DNA from 3 places in the Kitasatospora sp. GP30 genome. Region 3 is predicted to be linked to each of the others. Evidence: predicted binding sites of a transcription regulator. Region 3 holds the regulator's gene; each other region holds the start of a gene.
What was found. The regulator HrcA, encoded in region 3, represses chaperone genes, less so after heat shock. The targets are predictions, from matches to a motif close to TTNGCACTCNGNNNNNCNGAGTGCNAA.
Positions count from the first base shown of each region.

Region 1 (5,174 bases), on a different contig from region 3:
TCTGGCGCAACCGGGAGCCCTCGGCGTTCGACCTCTCGGCGGACTCCTCGCTGCCGCTGACCGAGGTGTCGGTGCCGGCCCCGGAGCACACGGACGTGCACGGCGAGGCCTACCGGGCGCTCGGCCAGTCGTGAAGGCGGCGATGTGGGAGGCCCGCGCGGCCGACGGGCGCGGCGCCGAGCTGCTGGCGTGGGCCCGGGAGCGGCTGGTGCCGGCGCTGGCCGGGGCCGGCGCGGCCCGGACGGAGCTGTTCAGCGCGCCCGGGATGGGGGTCCCCCCGGACGAAGCCCGGGGGAGGGTCCTGGTGATCAGCTGGTGGCCGGAGCGGGCCGAGCCGGCCGAGGCCCCGCAGCCGCCGGACGGCCTGCTGGCGCGCCCGGTCCACCGCTGGGCGTTCCACAGCGAGTATGTAGTCTCGGCAGCATCCGACGACTGATCAGAAACCTGGGGAGCCCGGCGCCGTGAAGACGAACACCTGGAGTAGTGCGACAGCGGCCGCGGCGGGCGCCCTGGCCCTGCTCGTCACGGTCAGCGGCTGCTCCGGCAGTGGCAGCAGCGGTGGCAGTGGCGGGTCCAACGCGGGCGCGGTGCCGCAGAGCGGCACCCCCGCCGCCTCGCCGTCGGTCGAGGGCTCGCCGGCCGCCGCCTCGCCGAGCGCCGCCGGCGACGCGGTCCCGGCCGCCGACTGGGCGAAGTGGAAGCTCCAGCCGCTCCCCGCGCCCCCGGCGGCGCCCGCCGACAAGCCGGTCAAGCTGACCAAGACCGGCCAGGTCCCGGTGATCAGCTCCATCCCCACCAGCGACAAGGTGGTCTTCGTGACCATCGACGACGGTGAGGAGAAGGACCCCAAGTTCATCGAGATGATGAACGACCTGAAGATCCCGGTCACCATGTTCCTGATGGACGACGCCATCAAGAACGACTACGCCTACTTCAAGCCGCTGCAGGCCCTCGGCAACCACATCCAGAACCACACGCTGCACCACCCGGCGATGAGCACCAAGTCGGCCGAGGCGCAGAAGCAGGAGGTCTGCGGCGACCAGGGGGTGCTGACCAAGGAGTACGGCACCCCGCCGTTCCTGTTCCGCCCGCCCTACGGCGACGGCGCCAACAGCGCCAACCTCAACAACGCCGTCCAGCAGTGCGGTCCGCGCGCCGTCGTGCTGTGGCACGAGACGATGCAGATCCACGACATGCAGTACCAGTCCGGCGACAAGAAGCTGCACCCCGGTGACATCATCCTCGCCCACTTCCGCGGCCCCAAGGACCTCAAGGGCGAGACCATGACCGAGATGTTCGGCGAACTGCTGAGCCGCATCCAGGAGCAGGGCTTCGCCGTCGCCCGCCTGGAGGACTACATCCAGGCGCCGAGCTAGCCGGCGGCGACCTCCTGCCCCAGCAGCATGGTCGGAGCCGTCCCGATCCTGGTGAGGATGACCACCGCGGAGTTCACTCCTTCGGGGCGGAGCTTCTTGCGCAGCTCGTCGGGCTCGACGGCGAAACCGCGCTTCTTGATCACCACCGTGCCCACCTGCCGTTCCCGCAGCAGCGCCTTGAGCTTCTTGACGTTGAACGGGAGCACGTCGGTGATGCGGTAGGGGGTGGCCCAGGGGGTGGGGATGAGGGTGTCGGAGGTCAGGTAGGCGATGTGGGGGTCGAGCAGGGTGGCGCCGCCGAGGGCGGCGGCCACCTCGGCGACCAGGTGGGCGCGGATCACGGCGCCGTCCGGTTCGTAGAGGTACGCGCGGACCGGGCCGGGGGCGGGGTCGGGGAGCCGGCCGCCGGTGAGGGTGCGGCGGCCGGGCAGCAGGGTGGCGCGGTGCGGCTCGGCGGCGCCGGTGCCGAACCAGAGCACCGCCTCCTTCACATCGCCGTGGTCGGAGACCCACTCGGCCTCGGCGTCCGCGGGCACCGCCTCGTGCGGGATGCCGGGGGCCACCTTGAGCGCGCCGTAGCGGGTGCTGCGGCCGGCCTCGACGGCCCAGGAGAGCGGCGGAGAGTAGGCCTCGGGGTCGAAGATCCGGCCCCGGGCGCCGCGCCGGGCCGGGTCGGTGAAGACCGCGTCGAAGCCGGCGGTGTCGGTCTCGGTGACGTCGGCGCAGCGCACCTCGATCCGGTCGGACAGGCCCAGGGCCGCCGCGTTGGCGGTGGCGACCGCGCAGGTGAGCGGGTCCCGGTCGACCGCCAGCACCGAGATCCCGGCCCGGGCCAGGGCGATCGCGTCGCCGCCGATGCCCCCGCACAGGTCGGCCAGCCGGGCCACGCCGAGGGCGGCGAACCGGGCGGCCCGCCAGTCGGCGACCTCGCGCCTGGTCGCCTGTTCGACTCCGTTGGGTGTGAAGAACATCTGCTCGGCGTCGTCACCGAACTTGGCGCGGGCGCGCTGCCGCAGCCGCTCCTGGCCGATCGCCGCCGACACCAGTTCGGCCGGGTGCGCGCGGCGCAGCCGGGTGGCCGCGGCCAGCTCGTTCGATGGGGTCAACCCCCGTACCTCGTCGAGGAGTTGGCGGCCTTCGCCGGTCAGCAGGGCAGTGAAGTTCTCGGTGTCCACTCCATGATTGTCCCGGCCTGCGCCCCGGCCTCGAATTCCGAAAGTGGGCTGGGCGCGCCGTTGGCACTCTGGTTGACTGAGTGCTAACCGCGGCCTATGGTCGTTCCTGGCACTCTCCCCAGGGGGAGTGCTAACGCGACGGTACCGGTCTGACCCCCGCGACGGCAGTCCTGGACCTCGCCCCTCTACCTGTTAGACAACCCCGTAATCTCCGAAGGGGAGCTCGGACGTGACCACCAGCAGCAAGGTTGCCATCAAGCCGCTTGAGGACCGCATCGTGGTCCAGCCGCTCGACGCCGAGACCACCACGGCCTCCGGCCTGGTTATCCCGGACACCGCCAAGGAGAAGCCCCAGGAGGGCGTCGTCCTGGCCACCGGCCCGGGCCGCTTCGAGGATGGCCAGCGCCTGCCGCTCGACGTCCAGGTCGGCGACGTCGTCCTGTACTCGAAGTACGGCGGCACCGAGGTGAAGTACCAGGGCCAGGAGTACCTGGTCCTCTCGGCCCGCGACGTTCTCGCCATCATCGAGAAGTAAGCGTCCCGGCGGACTCACGGTCCGCCGAACCGGCCCCGCCCCGGATCCGTGTCCGCCAGTGACAGGGGCCCGGGGCGCGGCTGTTTGGCCTCACTGGCTTCACGCAACGTCACGTAACGCAGATATCCCGAGGAAACGGAATCATGGCGAAGATCCTGCAGTTCGACGAGGACGCCCGCCGCTCGCTGGAGCGCGGTGTCAACAAGCTTGCCGACACCGTCAAGGTGACCATCGGCCCCAAGGGCCGCAACGTCGTCATCGACAAGAAGTTCGGTGCCCCGACCATCACCAACGACGGTGTCACCATCGCCCGCGAGGTCGAGCTGGACGACCCGTACGAGAACCTTGGCGCGCAGCTGGTCAAGGAGGTCGCCACCAAGACCAACGACGTCGCGGGTGACGGCACCACCACCGCCACCGTGCTGGCCCAGGCGCTGGTCAACGAGGGTCTGCGCAACGTTGCCGCGGGTGCCGGCCCGGCCGCCCTGAAGAAGGGCATCGACAAGGCCGTCGCCGCCGTCTCCGAGCACCTGCTCTCGGTGGCCCGCGAGATCGAGGGCAAGGACGACGTGGCCGCGGTCGCCACCCTGTCCGCCCAGGACCCGCAGGTCGGCGAGCTGATCGCCGAGGCGATCGACAAGGTCGGCAAGGACGGTGTGATCACCGTCGAGGAGTCCAACACCTTCGGCGTGGAGCTGGACTTCACCGAGGGCATGCAGTTCGACAAGGGCTACCTGTCGCCGTACTTCGTCACCGACCAGGAGCGCCAGGAGGCGGTCCTGGAGGACCCGTACATCCTGATCACCCAGGGCAAGATCTCCTCGATCCAGGAGCTGCTGCCGCTGCTGGAGAAGATCCTGCAGGCCGGCGCCTCCAAGCCGCTGCTGATCATCGCCGAGGACGTGGACGGCGAGGCGCTCTCCACCCTGGTGGTCAACAAGATCCGCGGCACCTTCAACGCGGTCGCCGTCAAGGCCCCGGGCTTCGGTGACCGCCGCAAGGCGATCCTCGGCGACCTGGCCACCCTGACCGGCGGCACCGTGATCTCCGAGGAGGTCGGCCTCAAGCTCGACCAGGCCGGCCTGGAGGTGCTCGGCACCGCCCGCCGGGTGACCATCACCAAGGACGAGACCACCATCGTCGACGGTGCCGGCGACACCGAGGCCGTCGCGGGCCGGGTCGCCCAGATCAAGGCGGAGATCGCCAACACCGACTCCGACTGGGACCGCGAGAAGCTGCAGGAGCGCCTGGCCAAGCTGGCCGGCGGCGTCTGCGTCATCAAGGTCGGCGCCGCCACCGAGGTGGAGCTCAAGGAGCGCAAGCACCGCCTGGAGGACGCCATCTCCGCGACCCGCGCCGCGGTCGAGGAGGGCATCGTGGCCGGCGGTGGCGCCTCCCTGGTGCACGCCGCCAAGGTGCTGAACGACGGCCTGGGCCTGACCGGCGACGAGGCCACCGGTGTCGCCGTGGTCCGCAAGGCGCTGCACGAGCCGCTGCGCTGGATCGCCCAGAACGCCGGCCTGGAGGGCTACGTCATCACCTCCAAGGTCGCCGAGCTGGAGCTCGGCCAGGGCTTCAACGCCGCCACCGGCGAGTACGGCGACCTGGTGAAGGCCGGCGTCATCGACCCGGTCAAGGTCACCCGCTCCGCCCTGGAGAACGCCGCCTCCATCGCCTCCCTGCTGCTCACCACCGAGACCCTGGTGGTGGAGAAGAAGGAGGAGGAGGCCGAGGCCGGTCACTCGCACGGCGGCCACGGCCACTCGCACTGACGCCTCAGCATCGGCCAGACGGCCCGGTCACCCCGCTTCGGCGGGGCGGCCGGGCCGTCCGCCGTTCGGCCCGGGACGTCAGACCGCCCGGGGCGTCTACCCTGGGCGCATGATCGAGGCACGCCATCTGAGGGTTCTGCGCGCGGTGGCGCGCACCGGCTCGTTCTCCGCCGCGGCGCGCGAGCTCGGCTGCACCCAGCCGGCGGTCAGCCAGCAGATGAAGGCTCTGGAGAAGGCCGTCGAGCTGCCCCTGGTGGTGCGCTCGGGCCGCGGGATGCAGCTGAGCGAGGCCGGCGAGGTGCTGCTCAAGCACGCC
Region 1 is NZ_JARZAH010000007.1:179,766-184,939, reverse strand. It holds gene tsaD (tRNA (adenosine(37)-N6)-threonylcarbamoyltransferase complex transferase subunit TsaD) at 1-134, shown strand, start outside; gene P3T35_RS14110 (hypothetical protein) at 143-436, shown strand; gene P3T35_RS14105 (polysaccharide deacetylase family protein) at 462-1,376, shown strand; gene P3T35_RS14100 (class I SAM-dependent methyltransferase) at 1,373-2,551, opposite strand; gene groES (co-chaperone GroES) at 2,781-3,086, shown strand; gene groL (chaperonin GroEL) at 3,230-4,858, shown strand; gene P3T35_RS14085 (LysR family transcriptional regulator) at 4,968-5,174, shown strand, end outside.
Region 1: groES (co-chaperone GroES) is a predicted target of HrcA. The motif match lies at 2,612-2,638, and genes of this name have one in related genera.

Region 2 (5,174 bases), on a different contig from region 3:
ACACCGGCCGCCGGGCCGCTAGGACGCCAGCGATCCGACCGGGGCCACCACCACGCCCCGCTTGCCGCACACCCAGTGCGGATCGGGGCCCAACTCCGGCTCCACGCCCAGCGCGTGGAGATCGCCGTCGGCCGCCTGGCAGTCCAGGCAGATCGGCCACCGCCCGTACTGCTCCAGCAGCGCGTCCTGCACGTCCTGCGCCACCAGCCCGAGCACGTACTCGGCCCCCTGAGGCCACTGCTCCAGCCACCACCGCCGGTGCGTCACGGCGTCCTCCACCAGCGACACCACGGCGGCGTCCGCCGCATCACGCGCCGACAGGTCGGCCAGGATCGCCGCCCGGGCGGTGTGCAGGGCGGCTTCAAGATCAGGCTTGGTCATTCAGTCATTTTCGCGCAGTTTTGGCCGCTGCCGGAAAGTCCTTCGTGACCAGCTCCACGCCGAAGGGGTCGGGCAGTTTCACCGGCTCACCGAAGGACGCCCGCACGGTCCGCCGGTAGGCGCCGTTCTCGGGCTCCTCGAAGAGCGTCACGGTCGGTCCGGCCGGGTCGAAACGATCGATGAGCAGGTAGAGCGAGACCGGGGCGTGGGCGTATGCCCAGAGCTTCTTGGTCCGGTCCTGGCGGGCGTTGTCCTTGGAGGTGATCTCCACGGCCATCATCACCGCCCCGGCGTCGACCGAGCTGTCCTCGGGGTCCAGCAGCGCCTTGTCCACCACCACCAGGTCCGGCATGTACAGCTTCTCCAGCGGGACGATCTCGGTGCCGAGGGTCTGGTAAACCCCCACGCTGCGCGGCAGGCACCTCTTGAGGGCCCAGTGGACTTCCTCAGCGATCATGTTGTGTCCCACACCGGGCGGAGGCACCAAGGCGATCTTCCCCTCGTCGATCTCGGCGCGCCAACCCTCCGGGACGTCCAACTCCCGCCAGGTGTCCAGCAGGTAGCTCCACTGCAGCCCCGGCTCCACGGCCATCGCGGTCACCGCCGACCTCCCCTCCTCCTCGTGACGCTGTGCATCGTCACCGTGGGGGCACCCCCGGCCGGAGGCTGGGGGAGGGTCCTCAGGGGCGCCGATACCGTCCATGCCCCCAGCGTCCCACGAACGAGTGACTGTTGCCGGAAACGCCGCGAGGGCGGCCTCCCCGGTGGGGAGACCGCCCTCGCGAAGCGATCAGAACGACCGATCCTTGACGAAGGATCAGAAGTCCATGTCACCGCCCGGCATGCCGCCGCCGGCCGGGGCAGCGGCCTTCTCCGGCTTGTCGGCGATGACGGCCTCGGTGGTGAGGAAGAGCGCCGCGATGGAGGCGGCGTTCTGCAGCGCCGAGCGGGTGACCTTGGCCGGGTCGATGATGCCCTCGGCGACCAGGTCGACGTACTCGTTGGTGGCGGCGTTCAGGCCGTGGCCCGCGGGGAGGTTGCGGACCTTCTCCACCACGACGCCGCCCTCGAGGCCGGCGTTGGTGGCGATCTGCTTGATCGGGGCCTCCAGCGCGACCTTCACGATGTTGGCACCGGTGGCCTCGTCGCCGTCCAGCTCCAGCTTGTCGAACGCGACAGCGGCCTGCAGCAGGGCCACGCCACCGCCGGCGACGATGCCCTCCTCGACGGCCGCCTTGGCGTTGCGCACGGCGTCCTCGATGCGGTGCTTGCGCTCCTTGAGCTCGACCTCGGTGGCCGCGCCGGCCTTGATGACGGCCACACCGCCGGCCAGCTTGGCGAGGCGCTCCTGGAGCTTCTCGCGGTCGTAGTCCGAGTCGCTGTTCTCGATCTCGGCGCGGATCTGGTTGACCCGGCCGGCGACCTGGTCGCTGTCGCCGCCACCGTCGACGATGGTGGTCTCGTCCTTGGTGATGACCACCTTGCGGGCGGTGCCCAGCAGGTCGAGACCGGCGTTCTCCAGCTTGAGGCCGACCTCCTCGGAGATCACGGTGCCGCCGGTGAGGATGGCGATGTCGCCCAGCATGGCCTTGCGGCGGTCGCCGAAGCCCGGGGCCTTGACGGCGACGGACTTGAAGGTGCCGCGGATCTTGTTGACCACCAGGGTCGACAGGGCCTCGCCCTCGACGTCCTCGGCGATGATCAGCAGCGGCTTGCCGGACTGCATGACCTTCTCCAGCAGCGGGAGCAGGTCCTTGACCGAGCCGATCTTGGAGTTGGCGATCAGGATGTACGGCTCGTCGAACGACGCCTCCATCCGCTCCAGGTCGGTGGCGAAGTAGGCCGAGATGTAGCCCTTGTCGAAGCGCATGCCCTCGGTGAGCTCCAGCTCCAGACCGAAGGTGTTGCTCTCCTCGACGGTGATGACGCCTTCCTTGCCGACCTTGTCCATGGCCTCGGCGATCAGCTCGCCGATCTGGGTGTCGGCGGCGGAGATCGAGGCGGTCGCGGCGATCTGCTCCTTGGTCTCCACGTTGCGGGCCTGGGCCAGCAGCTGGTCGGAGACGGCGGCGACGGCCTTCTCGATGCCGCGCTTCAGAGCCATCGGGTTGGCGCCGGCGGCAACGTTGCGCAGACCCTCGCGCACCAGGGCCTGGGCCAGCACGGTGGCGGTGGTGGTGCCGTCACCCGCGACGTCGTCGGTCTTCTTGGCGACCTCCTTGACGAGCTCCGCGCCGATCTTCTCGTAGGGGTCCTCGAGCTCGATCTCCTTGGCGATGGAGACACCGTCGTTGGTGATCGTGGGGGCGCCCCACTTCTTCTCAAGGACGACGTTGCGGCCCTTGGGGCCCAGCGTCACCTTGACGGCGTCGGCAAGCTGGTTCATGCCGCGCTCAAGGCCGCGGCGAGCTTCCTCGTCAAACGCGATGATCTTGGCCATTGGAAGTGGTCCTCCAGGACACGGTCGACTGCTCGGACCAGAGGTGCCCGCGACGGACGGCCTGGAGCGCGGGGGTCCTGTCCCCTGCCGCACTCCGAGCCTCACCGACCCGGTCCGTTTGTCACTCTCAAGCTGTGAGTGCTAACGCCAATGATTAGCACTCCGGTGTGGCGAGTGCAAGCTCCTTCGAGCTGAACGACGCGCCGGGATGAACCGCACGGCGACGACAAGCGGCCGAGCCCGCGGCCGACTCCCGGATGGGAAGTCGGCCGCGGGCTCGGCCGCTTTGGTCCACCAGCTCGGTCTGAGCCGAGGCCCCCGAGGATCGGAAAGGTCAGACCGCGGCGCGGACCATGTCCGCCTGCGGGCCCTTCTGCCCCTGGGAGATCTCGAACTCGACCCGCTGGCCCTCCTCGAGGGTGCGGTAGCCGTCCATCTGGATCGCGCTGTAGTGGACGAACACGTCCGCACCACCGTCGACCGCGATGAAGCCGTAGCCCTTCTCCGCGTTGAACCACTTGACGGTGCCCTGAGCCATTCCGAACTCCCCTAGTGCTGTGCTGGCCCTTCACGGGTTCGCCGGTCGCGGACCCGGGTCTGGCGGACCATGCCGAAGGTGTCCCCCCGGGGCGTGGCCCTGCATGCCGCAGCAACCCACGCCAGGGCGCCAGTTGGCGCCCCGAGGCAGGCAAATGCGTCGACCGCGGCTGAATGTATCCGGAGCAGCGCCCTGAGCAACAGGGTCACTGGACGCCAATTCGACGGCCCCGCCAAGGGACAGCTGGGGAGGAATGCGACAGAGTCGGCAATTCGCCTGGGACATAGCGGACTTAAACCACGAATTGCCCGAGAATTTCTGACGCGTCCCGAGCACGATTCCAGTGGTACCTCGGCAGTTGCGTCCCGGCGACCAGGACGTCCGAACCGCTGCCGGCACGGACAGCCTATGCCCTGCCGGCGGGCGCCGCGGACCACCCCCGGACACGGCACGGGGCGCCGTGCGGCCCGCCATGACCGCACGACGCCCCACAGGGCCCTGACGGGCCGTCAGCAGCCGCCCGCCACGGCCGGGATGATCGAGATGCCGGCGCCGCCGGGGATCTCGGTCGCCAGGCCCTCGGCGAACCGCACGTCGTCGTCGTTCACGTACACGTTGACGAACCGGCGCAACTTGCCGGTGTCGTCCAGGAGTCGGGCGCCGATGCCGGTGTGGTTGCGGTCCAGGTCGGCGATCACCTCGGCCAGGGTGGCGCCCTCGGCGGTCACTTCGGACCGGCCGTCGGTGTAGGTGCGCAGGATGGTGGGAATGCGGACGGTGGCGCTCATCGGGGGTACTCCTTGCTCAAGGCGCTCATGGCGTTCGGGCGGTTCCGGGTGGGGGATGCGGGCGGACTCAGACCAGGCCGGCGGCCCGGAACGACTCCAGGCTCGGCCGGATCACCGCGGTCAGGCCGGCCCCCGCCGCCGCGTCCAGCGTCTTGAGGCCGTCGCCGGTGTTGATCGCCACGGTCTCCTTGCCCGGGTCCAGCTGTCCGCTCTCGACCAACTTCTTGAGCACGCCGATGGTCACGCCGCCGGCGGTCTCGGCGAAGATGCCCTCGGTGCGGGCCAGCAACCGGATCGCCTCGACCACCTCGGCGTCGGTGACGTCCTCCACCGCGCCGCCGGTGCGCCGGGCGATGTCCAGCACGTACGGGCCGTCCGCCGGGTTGCCGATCGCCAGCGACTTGGCGATGGTGTCCGGCTTGACCGGACGGATCACGTCGCGACCGGCCTTGAACGCCTCGGCCACCGGGGAGCATCCGGTCGCCTGGGCGCCGAAGACCCGGTACGGCCGGTCCTCGACCAGTCCGAGCTCGATCAGCTCCCGCAACCCCTTGTCGATCTTGGTGAGTTGGGAGCCGGAGGCGATCGGGATCACGATCTGCTCCGGCAGCCGCCAACCGAGCTGCTCGCAGATCTCGAAGGCCAGCGTCTTGGAGCCCTCGCCGTAGTACGGCCGCAGGTTGACGTTGACGAAGCCCCAGCCCTCGCCGGCCGGATCGCCGATCAGCTCGGAGCAGAACCGGTTCACGTCGTCGTAGTTGCCCTCGATGCCGACCAGGTCACCGCCGTAGACCGCGGCCATGACGATCTTGGCGTGCTCCAGGTCGTGCGGGATGAAGACGCAGGAGCGCAGGCCGGCCCGGGCCGCCGCGGCGCCCACCGCACCGGCCAGGTTGCCGGTGGAGGAGCAGGACAGGGTGGTGAAGTCGAAGGCCCGGGCCGCCTCGATGGCGCAGGCCACCACCCGGTCCTTGAACGAGTGGGTGGGGTTGCCGGAGTCGTCCTTGACGTGCAGCCGGGCGGTGAA
Region 2 is NZ_JARZAH010000009.1:168,718-173,891, forward strand. It holds gene P3T35_RS16665 (hypothetical protein) at 19-381, opposite strand; gene P3T35_RS16670 (Uma2 family endonuclease) at 386-973, opposite strand; gene groL (chaperonin GroEL) at 1,199-2,821, opposite strand; gene P3T35_RS16680 (cold-shock protein) at 3,156-3,359, opposite strand; gene P3T35_RS16685 (MoaD/ThiS family protein) at 3,869-4,147, opposite strand; gene thrC (threonine synthase) at 4,215-5,174, opposite strand, start outside.
Region 2: groL (chaperonin GroEL) is a predicted target of HrcA. The motif match lies at 2,976-3,002, and genes of this name have one in related genera.

Region 3 (5,174 bases):
ATCCCACGGATCGTTGCCTTCCGTTCGTGCGGTGAGTTCGTGCGGGGAGGGGCTCAGCGCCCCAGCTCGCCGGAGATCTTCTCCAGCTGCGCCAGCCGCTGCTCCAGGCTCGGGTGGGTGGACAGCAGCTGGCTCGCCACCTCCTTGGTGCTCAGCGCGGGGGCGAAGAAGAAGGCGTTGTACGGCTGGGCCTTGCGCAGGTCCTGGGTCGGGATCGCGCCGATCTGCCCGGTCACCTTGGTCAGCGCCGAGGCCAGCGCGCTGGGCCGGCCGGTGAGCTGGGCGGCGGCCCGGTCGGCGGCCAGCTCCCGGTAGCGGGAGAGCAGCCGGGTGAGCAGGAAGCTGATCGCGTAGACCACCATGCTGACCAGCGAGACCAGCACGATCGCGATGGCGGCGTTGTCATTGTTGTTGTTGTTCCGGTTGCCGCCGCCGCCCCACATCCCGGTGTAGAGCGCGATCCGGGTGATCGCGCCGGCCAGCACGCCGAGGAACCCGGCGATGGTCATCACCGCGACGTCCCGGTGGGCGACGTGCGACAGCTCGTGCGCCAGCACGCCCTCCAGCTCCTCCGGCTCCAGCCGGCGCAGCAGGCCGGTGGTGACGCAGACCACCGCGTTGTTCGGGTTGCGGCCGGTGGCGAAGGCGTTGGGCATGTCGTTGTCGGCCACCGCGACCCGGGGCTTGGGCATGTCGGCCAGCGCGCAGAGCCGGTCAATGGTGCCGTGCAGCTGCGGGTACTGCTCGGGGGTGACCTCGTGGGCGCCCATCGCCCGCTGGGTGATCTTGTCGCTGAACCAGAACTGCGCGATGAACAGGCCGCCGGAGAGCAGCACGATCAGCGGCCACGCGCCCTTCAGCAGCACGATCAGGATTCCGGTGAAACCGACGTACAGCAGCCCGATGAAGAACATCGTGGTGACCATCCGACCGGTCAGACCCCGATCGGGAGCAAAGCGGGTGTGGGTGCCGGACGCCGACATTTCTGCTCCTAGGGTCCATCCGTCGTGACTGATATCGATGCTGCCACTTCGGGCGGCGGCGGGCACCCACCTGGCGGGACTTCCACACGTGATCCGTGCTTCATCCCCGCCACAGGGCGTTCCTGCCGTCGGACCCGGGCCTTACACTGGCAGGTACGGTTCTGGCACTCTTCAATGCAGAGTGCCAGCCGACCTACGGAGAGTGCAGGGCCTGGCACCAGGACAACGTGCGAAGAGGGAGGTGCGTGCCATGTTCGACGAACCGGAATCCGATCCGCGCGCAACCGGCGGCGAGCCGGTCGTTGGCAGCTCGTCGTCGTCCACCTCGTCCCGAGCCGCCAGGGCCAAGGCGCCGAACCGGCGTCCGGCCCGCACCCCGGCGACCCGCCCCGCCGCACCCGTCGAGCACCCCGGCACCCTGCCGCTGGACGACCGCAAGCTGGCCGTGCTGCGCGCCATCGTGCAGGACTACGTCGGCACCGAGGAGCCGGTCGGCTCCAAGGCCCTGGTCGAGCGCCACAACCTGGGCGTCTCCCCGGCGACCGTGCGCAACGACATGGCCACGCTGGAGGACGACGGCTACATCCAGCAGCCGCACACCAGCGCCGGCCGGATCCCGACCGACAAGGGCTACCGGCTGTTCGTCGACCGGCTGGCCGAGATCAAGCCGATGAGCGCGCCCGAGCGCCGTGCGATCCGCCATTTCCTGGACGGCGCGGTCGACCTGGACGACGTGGTGGCCCGCACCGTGCGGCTGCTGGCCCAGCTGACCAGGCAGGTCGCGGTGGTGCAGTACCCGTCGCTGATCCGCTCCTCGGTCCGTCACGTCGAGCTGGTGATGCTGGCCCCCACCAAGGTGCTGCTGGTCCTGATCACCAACACCGGCCGGGTCGAGCAGCGTATGGTGGACTGCCCCGCGCCGATCGGCGAGAACACGCTGGCCGAGCTGCGGGCCCGGTTGAACGCCAGGGCGGGCGGCTGCCGGTTCCCGGAGGTGCCGGCCCTGGTCGAGGACCTGCCGCTGTCCTTCGAGCCGGCCGAGCGCCCGATCGTCTCCACGGTGCTCTCCACCTTCTTCGAGTCCCTGGTCGAACAGAGCGAGGAGCGGATCATGCTGGCCGGCACCGCCAACCTCACCCGGTTCGGCCACGACTTCCCGCTCACCATCCAGCCGGTGCTGGAGGCGTTGGAGGAGCAGGTGGTCCTGCTCCGCCTGCTCGGCGAGACCAATGACGGCGGCATGACCGTCCGGATCGGACGTGAGAACGACTACGAGGGCCTGAATTCCACGTCGGTCGTCTCGGTCGGTTACGGTTCGGGCGATGAGAGCGTGGCCAAACTCGGAGTCATCGGGCCGACCCGGATGGACTACCCCGGCACCATGGGGGCGGTCCGGGCGGTGGCCCGGTACGTGGGGCAGATCCTCGCCGAGTCATAGCAACAACCCATAGCAGCCCAACCCTTAGCAATACTGTCTAGAGGCGGAACAAGCGGAGTCATTGGTGGCCACGGACTACTACGCGGTACTCGGCGTCCGACGCGACGCGGGGCAGGACGAGATCAAGAAGGCGTTCCGGCGCCTGGCACGTGAACTGCACCCGGACGTCAACCCGGACCCGAAGACGCAGGAGCGGTTCAAGGAGATCAACGCCGCCTACGAGGTGCTCTCCGACCCGCAGAAGCGCCAGGTCTACGACCTCGGCGGCGATCCGCTGTCGCCCAACGGCGGCGGCGCGGGCGGCTTCGGCGCCGGTGCGGCGGGCTTCGGCTTCTCCGACATCATGGACGCCTTCTTCGGCGCGGCGGCCGGCCAGCGCGGGCCCCGCTCGCGCACCCGGCGCGGCCAGGACGCGATGATCCGCCTGGAGATCACCCTGGAGGAGGCCGCCTTCGGCACCACCAAGGAACTCCAGGTCGACACCGCCGTCACCTGCACCACCTGCAGCGGCGAGGGCGCGGCCCCCGGCACCACCGCGCAGACCTGTGACATGTGCCGCGGCAAGGGCGAGGTCTCCCAGGTCACCCGGTCCTTCCTGGGCCAGGTCATGACCTCCCGCCCGTGCCCGCAGTGCCAGGGCTTCGGCACCGTGGTGCCGACCCCGTGCCCCGAGTGCGCCGGCGACGGCCGGGTCCGGGCCCGCCGCACCCTCACCGTCAAGATCCCTGCCGGTGTCGACAACGGCACCCGGATCCAGCTGGCCGGCGAGGGCGAGGTCGGCCCCGGCGGCGGCCCGGCCGGCGACCTCTACGTGGAGATCGCCGAGACCAGCCACCCCACCTTCCAGCGCCGCGGCGACGACCTGCACTGCACCGTCACCATCCCGATGACGGCGGCGGCGCTCGGCACCCAGGTGCCGCTGCAGACCCTGGACGGCCCGGAGGAGGTCGACATCCGGCCCGGCACCCAGTCCGGCCAGTCGATCCCGCTGCACGGCCGCGGTGTCACCCACCTGCGCGGGGGCGGCCGAGGCGACCTGATAGTGCATGTCGAGGTGCAGACGCCCACCAAGCTCGACCCCGAGCAGGAGGAGCTGCTGCGCCGGCTCTCGGCGCTGCGCGGCGAGGAGCGGCCGTCCGGCCATTTCGCGCCCGGTCAGCAGGGGCTGTTCTCGCGCCTGAAGGACGCCTTCAACGGCCGCTGAGCCGTCGTTACCCAGCACGTACCGCCGCAGCCCCGGGTCGTTTGACCCGGGGCTGCGCCCACCCCAGAAGGCTCCACTGATGACCGCACCCGTCTTCATCGTCGACACCGCCCGACTGGCCGCCGCCGCACCCGGCGCCGTGGTCCGGCTGGACGGCGCCGAGGGGCGGCACGCCGTCGCCGTGAAGCGGCTGGAGGCGGGCGAGGCGGTCACCCTGACCGACGGCCTGGGCCTGGGAGCCTTCGGCACCGTCGCCGCGGTGCACGGCAAGGACGCGCTCGACGTCACCGTGGCCGAGCTGCGCGCCGAGCCCGAGCCGAGCCCCCGGATCACCGTGGTGCAGGCGCTCCCCAAGGGCGACCGCGGCGAGCTCGCCGTGGAGACCATGACCGAGGTCGGGGTGGACGCGGTGATCCCCTGGTCGGCGTCCCGCTGCATCACCCAGTGGAAGGGCGATCGCGGCGCCAAGGCGCTGGCCAAGTGGCGGGCCACCGCCCGGGAGGCCGGCAAGCAGTCCCGCCGGCTGCGCTTCCCCGAGGTGGGCGAGCCGATGACGACCCGTCAACTGGCGCCGCTGCTGGCCCGGGCGGCGTTCGCGGCGGTGCTGCACGAGGAGGGCGCCGAGCCGCTGGCCGCCGCCGAGCTGCCGACCGCCGGGGAGATCGTGCTGGTGGTCGGCCCGGAGGGCGGGGTGAGCCCGGAGGAGCTCGCCGCCTTCGCCGAGGCCGGCGCCAAGCCGTACCGGTTGGGCCCCTCGGTGCTGCGCACCTCCACCGCCGGGGTGGCCGCCGGGGCGCTGCTGCTCGGGCGGACCGGCCGCTGGGCCTGACCGTTCGCCGACCGCCTGGACCGGCTCCCGGGAATCGGTGGTCCCGGGCCCCACGGGGTGCATAACCTGACCGGGTGACGGACACCGAGAGCACCTCCACCGGCGGCGCCTACCTGCGCCATCCCCATCTGCACGGCGACCTGGTGACCTTCGTCGCCGAGGACGACGTCTGGCTCGCACCGCTCGACGGCGGCCGCGCCTGGCGGCTGACCGCCGACCGCTCACCGGTCTCCCACCCGCGCTTCTCGCCCGACGGCCGCACCATCGCCTGGACCGCCAGCCGGGACGGCTCCGCCGAGATCCACGCGGCCTCGGTGGACGGCGGCGAGGCCCGCCGCCTGACCCACTGGGGCAGCACCAGCCGCACCCTGCTGCGCGGCTGGACCAAGGACGGCGAACCGGTCGCGATCACCTCCGCCGGCCAGCCGACCAGCCGTCAGGCCTGGGCCTTCGCCGTGCCGCTGGACGGCGGCAGCCCGCGCAAGCTGCCCTACGGCCCGATCGGCAACCTGGCCTTCGCCCCCGACTCGGACGGCGTCCTGCTGCTCTCCGCCTACTCGCTGGAGCCGGCCCGCTGGAAGCGCTACCGGGGCGGCACCGCGGGCAAGTTGTGGATCGGCAGCACTGGGGGCACCTCCCGGCCGGAGGCTGGGGGAGGAGAGTTCCACCGGATCCACCAGGAGCTGGACGGCAACATCGAGTCCCCGCTCTGGGTAGGCG
Region 3 is NZ_JARZAH010000002.1:115,137-120,310, forward strand. It holds gene P3T35_RS03755 (hypothetical protein) at 1-7, opposite strand, end outside; gene htpX (zinc metalloprotease HtpX) at 54-983, opposite strand; gene hrcA (heat-inducible transcriptional repressor HrcA) at 1,234-2,421, shown strand; gene dnaJ (molecular chaperone DnaJ) at 2,486-3,625, shown strand; gene P3T35_RS03775 (16S rRNA (uracil(1498)-N(3))-methyltransferase) at 3,705-4,454, shown strand; gene P3T35_RS03780 (S41 family peptidase) at 4,529-5,174, shown strand, end outside.